2 regions of the Tenacibaculum pacificus genome follow, and region 1 is predicted to be linked to the other one. Evidence: riboswitches for the same ligand, from Rfam matches in the RefSeq annotation. Region 1 holds a riboswitch; the other holds the start of a gene.
What was found. A riboswitch is a leader RNA that binds a small molecule or an ion and turns the genes downstream of it on or off. The one in region 1 is predicted to bind cobalamin.
Positions count from the first base shown of each region.

Region 1 (3,205 bases):
TCACTTCCTGCTTTTTGACAAGAACCTCCGTCGCAAAAGAAAAAAGTATGTGTTGTATTGGCGATATTTTTGCCCATAATTTAAAATAAATATTTAAAAGAAATAAGTGAAATTCAATTTTGCTAAAAATGGTGTTCCTGGTGTAAAATGGATATCATCTACAGGTTGTAATTCTCCTTGTAATTGTGAAGAATCATAAAATACAGCTTCTCTCCATGCGGTATCAAAAATATTTTCTACGGATAAACCTATTTGATATTTTGGTTTTGTATAGTTGATAACAAAATCGGCAATAAAATAACTTTTAGCAATTACAGAGTCATCTTCAATCAAAGGACGTTCTCCTAAAAAACGATAACGTAACGATGTGTTAATTCCATTTTTTAAACGGAAAGTAGCGCCACCAGTTGAGGTAAAACGAGGCGCACTTGGAATTTTGTTTTCATCTTTTGGAGCGTCTAATAAAGTTCCGAAGCTATAATTTAAATCGGTATCTAACCAAAAATAATATAGTGGTTGATATCTAAAAGAAGCTTCACTACCAATTCGTTTAGATCTTCCTTTGTTTTCAAACTCAAAACCATCACTACCAAAAACAAATTCAGCATCACTTTGTAAGTAAAAAGTAGCAATATTAGCAACAAAGTTTTTTCCTATTTTAAATTCTGTACCAATATCGTATCCGACAGCTTTAGGTAACGGGTTAATTTCTTTGTTTTTTACAGCTGCGTTTGCGTAGTTTGAATGAAAACCAGAACTTGCTTTCGCATATAATTGTAAGTTTTTAGTTGCATCATAAAACAAACTAAATTTCGGACTTATTCTAATAGAATTTGTCTTTCCTTTTTGAGGTACTGGTACTATTTCAGTTACGTTAAAATCGAAATAATCAGCTCTAATACCTGCTAAAGCCGTTAATTTAGGAGCTACTTGAATTCTTTCTTTTAAAAATAAAGCAACATTTGTTTCTTTAATATCAAACTCATTTATAGGATTTGATAACGTACGTCCAATAGCATTATTTAAACCAATATTGTTATTATTTCGTTTAGCTTCCCAGCCAAAAGTTGTTGTGCTATTTGGTATTTGAAGTATATTTTTTATTGAAATATTTCCTTTATAAGCATACATTTTACGATTTTCTTGTTGATGAATCATATCACCATCAATAGGATTATTTTGATAAAAAGTAAAGTTAGAAAATAAATTATAGATATTAGAAACGTAGTATAATTGATTTGTAAGTTGTGTTTTTTCTGAGATGTTAGAGTTCAATTGTATATTAAAATGTACTCTTTCAGTATCACCACCTTCTTTATCATCAATAGCTCCAAATCTATCGATTAATCCACTTTTAACGGCTCTTAAAGGCACTTGTCCTGAAGCATTCCAGTTACTATGAAATGTAGAAATAGATGTTCTTAATTTATGAATATCAGAAAGTGCAACTGTATATTTTGTAAATGTATTTAATCTTTTAAGTCTTTGTTCGCTTTCAAAAAAACTGTCATTATAAGTTCCTTCAATAGCAATATAAGCACTTTCTTCGTTTTTAGTTAAAAAGTTATTTTTATCGATAAGCGATACCATTGCTAAAGCTCTTGCAAAATCGTATTGACCATATTCTAACTTCACAAAATTACGATGTACTTTATCTTTCGATGTAAATTTTGCTGCTCCAGAAACGGCAAAATTACCTAAAGAAGTTTCATGAGGTCCTTTATAATAATCGGCATTTTGAACAGTTTCAGGAATTAAAAAGTGTAAATCGGCATAACCTTGCCCGTGTGCATGAGAACTTAAATTGATACCTATATCATCAACTAAAACAGCAAAATCAGTTCCGTGGTCATTATCAAAACCTCTTAAAAATATTTGTTCGGCTTTTCCTCCACCAGCATGTTGCGCAATAAATAAACCAGGCACTGTTTTTAAAAAATCGTGAGCGCTGTTTATTGGTCTTAACTTTAATGCTATTTTAGAAACCTTATGAGTTCCTAATTTTTTTTCGTGTTTAGCATTAATAATTACTTCAGAAAGTTGTGTTTCTGTTTCGTTTGTACTAGTACTTTTTTGTGAGAATATGGCATGTACAAAAAACATGAACCATACACTGCATAAAATCAATTTTTTCATTTAAAAAAGAGTTTAAGCAGGCAAGGAAAGAAAATATGAAAAAACATAATTTTCTAACTCTTTACCCGAGAGTTATTAATATAAATTATTGTTTTAGTGGCAGGTCTCCTGACTTAACTCTATTTTATTTACCTTCCCATAGTTATAACTACAGTGGTTTTTGATAATAAAATATTGATATGAGTTTTACAGTTGCGGGAACAGTTTCGGATTTACACCAAATTCCCTTTTAATTTTTACAATAATGTAAAAAACCATTTAACAGCCGCGAAGATACTTCTTTTATTTAAACAAATATTATTTATTGTGCTACTTTGGTTTGTGTTGTTTTTTTATCAGTTTTTTTAAAAATTCCACTCTTTTGTTTACTGATTTCTTTGGTAAAATATAAATAGAAAAACCTAAGTTAGTATAAGTTTCTAAAAGTAACTCTTGTAATTTTTTAGCTTCTTCAAAAGATTGTAATCGTTGTGGATCTTCTTTATAAATAGCTTTCCAAAGTGGAAGTACAAAAACGGTTGTATGATATTTTTTTTTATAATCGAAATTAAAAAAATGTTTACTAATAGGTAGTTTATGTAATTTTAAATAAGCAATGTTATCTGCTAATCCACGATCAACAAAAGTAGTTTTATCACTTAAAATATTTAAATCGGCTATTGTTTTTTGATAAACTAAATTGGTAAAACCAACAACATCTTGCCAAGGAGTTTTATTTCCGTTGTTTTTTTGTTCAGCAATAATAATTTTACGAGAAACTTCCTCTAAACAATAAAAATTATTGGTACGCAAAGCATTGATTAAAGTAGTTTTTCCTGTTCCAGGCGCACCCGTAATTATATATCGTTTCATTTAAAATAAAAAGTAGGTTATCAAACCAATTAAAAGTACAAAGGTAAGGGTAACAGAATGATTGATAAAAGCAACTTTTTTAAATTCGATTTCTTTTATAATACGGTTGTTATTTCCGATAAAAGGTTTGTGTACTAACTTACCATGATAATAATTAGGACCTCCAAATCTGCAATTTAAAATAGTAGCCAAAGCAGCTTCGGGATATCCTGCATTA
Region 1 covers NZ_CP115917.1:1,125,283-1,128,487, forward strand. Annotated here, with positions in the region: gene PG913_RS05165 ((2Fe-2S) ferredoxin domain-containing protein) at 1-77, opposite strand, end outside; gene PG913_RS05170 (TonB-dependent receptor) at 94-2,136, opposite strand; cobalamin riboswitch at 2,218-2,410, opposite strand; gene PG913_RS05175 (AAA family ATPase) at 2,446-2,988, opposite strand; partial or broken gene cbiB (adenosylcobinamide-phosphate synthase CbiB) at 2,989-3,205, opposite strand, start outside.

Region 2 (3,205 bases), 550 kb from region 1:
TGTTATTTCCGTAGAGTACATTTTATTTATTTTAAAGTTAGTGGTAAACCAGATACTATAAATGTAGCTTTATCAGCTTTTTTAGCAATATATTGATTTATCCATCCTTGTAATTCGGTAAATTTTCTGCCAATTTGAGTATCGGCATGTAAACCCATTCCTATTTCATTTGAAATAATAATAATAGTAGCATCAATTTCAATTAGTTTGTCAATTTCATTGGTTGCTAAGGTTAAACTTTTTTGTACATCATTTTTAGTATCTAAATAAAAATTAGTTAGCCATAAAGTAACACAATCAATAACTACGGTTGCATTTTTAGGAATTACATTACTGATGTTTTTTTCTTCTTCAATAGTTGTCCAACGTTCATCTCTATCAGAAATATGTCTGTCTACACGTTTTTTAAAATCGGCATCCCAAATTCTTGAAGTGGCTAAATAATAAGGGTTTTCTGATAATGATTCGGCTAATTGTTGTGCATAACTGCTTTTTCCTGAACGTTCTCCGCCAGAGATATAGTACATCATAATTAATAATTATAATAAAGAAATAAATTAAACGGCAAAGATTGTAAAGATTTTTTAGAAAAAGAGAATAATACTCGATAACTATGTAATTTAGCCGTTCAAAATATATTTTCAGTGAAAGTTTCCTCATTTATGCCAGCAGTAACCCAAATGATTTATGATATGGGATTACAAGAATATTTAGACGGTGTTACATTTGAATGTCCTGCAATTGCACTAAAAGAAAAACAGGTAGCTGTTAAATATAAGTTAGAAGGACAAACTTTAACTAGTGATGAAATTAACACCATTTTTTCAAAAACAAAAGCTGAAGGAGGTACGTTGTATTATGTTGATGAACCTGTTTTAGAAAGTATTGCTCCAGATATTATTTTTACACAAGATGTATGTGATGTTTGTCAAATAGATACAGAATCTGTTGCAAAATCTGCTTCTAAATTAGCGAAACAACCAACTTTAATTTCTATAACTCCAAATTCTTTAGACGATGTTTTTGAGAATGCATTAACCATAGCAAAAGCAATGGGAAAAGAAGAAATAGGAATTAAATATGTACAAAAACTTAAAAATCGTATTTACAATATAGTCGATACACAACGAGCAAACAGCATACAATCTAAAAGTGTAATGTTGTTAGAATGGATTGATCCGTTATTTAATTGCGGACATTGGATTCCTCATCAAATAGGATATGCTGGTGGTATCGATTTATTATCGCATCCGTCAGGAGATAGTATTGTTATTTCTTGGGGTAAAATTGTAAAATATAATCCAGAGATATTAATAATTGCTCCGTGTGGCTACGGAATTTCACGAACAATGGAAGATATGCGATTTTTAGAAGATAAACCAGAATGGAGTTCTTTAAAAGCCGTTAAAAATAAACAGGTTTTTATTGCTGATTTTGCTATGTTTACACAATCATCAGCAAGTACTTTAGTCGATGGTATTGAGTGTTTATCAGCAATGATTCATCCGAATTATTTTTCGGTATCAAGTGAGCTTACTGTTAAGTTTTCGAACTATAATGATTTATTGATGCTAGATTCTTAATAAAATATCATAAATTTGCGCGAAATTTAGGTTTTGATGTTTAAAAATATAACATCAAATTAAAAGGGAATTCGATTAAATACCGAAGCTGTTCCCGCAACTGTAAGCTATTAAGCTTGTAATTACTCTTTAAGTCACTGTTTTTAAGCGGGAAGACCAATTACAAGACGCAAGCCAGGAGACCTGCCTAGGTTTTAAATAATTCAAACTTTCGGGATAAAGGTTTTTAGTATATTATGAGAAAACACTTACTTTTTACAGTATTTTTTATTGTTACATTTTATTCTTTTGCTCAAAAAGATTCTATAACGAATGTTTTAGAAGAGGTACAGGTTGCTGGAAAAATAAAAAATAAAAAATTTAATCAGATTAGTGTAAAATCAATAAAAATAACAGATAAACAACTTGTTAAAAACCCTATTAATTTAACCAATCTGTTACGCTATAATAGCCCAATTGCTTTTAGAGATTATGGAAATGGAGGAGTTAGTACAGCTCGCTTTAGAGGAACATCAGCTTCTAATACATTGGTTTTATGGAATGGTATTCCTATTAATTCAATTGGTAGTGGTCAAACAGATTTTAATTCATTATCAGCAAGTATTAGTGATAATATAGTTGTTCAAAGTGGTGGAAATAGCACCGAGTTTGGTTCAGGAGCTATTGGTGGTACTGTACATTTAAATGATGAAATAAGTTTTGAGAAACATAAAAAAATTCACATATTTTCTTCATATGGAAGTTTTAATACAACTTCTAATTTTTTTAAAAGTTCTTTTGGTGATGAAAAATGGAGTGTAAAGTTAGCATCAACAATTAATTATTCTGATAATGATTATACTTTTATAGATGATAGGTATAAAGATAGTAACGGAAAATTATTGAAAAATGATAATGGTTCTTATAAAAACTATGGTATTAATTTTAATATAGCTCATAAGTTTAATTCAAAAAATAAAATAGCTTTTTTTACTACAGGTTATTACGGAGATCGTTTATTTTCAGATGGTTTACCAAATCCATCAGCAGGAAGTGAACGTAATGAAGATTTTAATCAACGTAATTTATTAAAGTGGAATTATAATTATTCTTCACAATTTAAACAGCTAATAAATATTGCGTATTTAACACAAGAGTATAGATATTATGATAATAAAGATGCTATTAATTATAGTTTTGGTAAATCTAGAACTACACAAATTAACTACTCTTTAACTTATAAACCATCTAATACTTTATCATTTAATTATAAAACTATTTTTGAAAATATTGCGGGTAGTAATTCCGAAACAACTACAAAAACAAGAAAATCAACTGCTTTTATAGGAAGTGTAAAATATCAACCTTTAAAAAAAATAGTAACAAGTTTACAGGTAAGAAAAGAACTTAATTCTGATTTTAATGTGCCATTTTCTGTATTTATAGGAAGTGAATATAATGTATTACCTAAATTAAAATTAACAGCTAATTTTTCAACAAATTATAGAGTTCCAACTTATAATGAACTTTATTGGCCTATTGTAGGTAGCTTAAATTTAGTGCCAGAAAATGCTATTCAAGGAGAAGTAGGGCTTTCTTATAAAAAGAAAGATTTAGTATTGAAATCAACACTGTTTTATATT
Region 2 covers NZ_CP115917.1:1,670,401-1,673,605, reverse strand. Annotated here, with positions in the region: gene cobT (nicotinate-nucleotide--dimethylbenzimidazole phosphoribosyltransferase) at 1-21, opposite strand, end outside; gene PG913_RS07480 (bifunctional adenosylcobinamide kinase/adenosylcobinamide-phosphate guanylyltransferase) at 27-530, opposite strand; gene PG913_RS07475 (ABC transporter substrate-binding protein) at 645-1,583, shown strand; cobalamin riboswitch at 1,595-1,788, shown strand; gene PG913_RS07470 (TonB-dependent receptor plug domain-containing protein) at 1,820-3,205, shown strand, end outside.
Region 2: it holds a riboswitch for cobalamin, as region 1 does, so the genes downstream of both, PG913_RS07470 (TonB-dependent receptor plug domain-containing protein) here and PG913_RS05170 (TonB-dependent receptor) in region 1, are expected to answer to the same signal.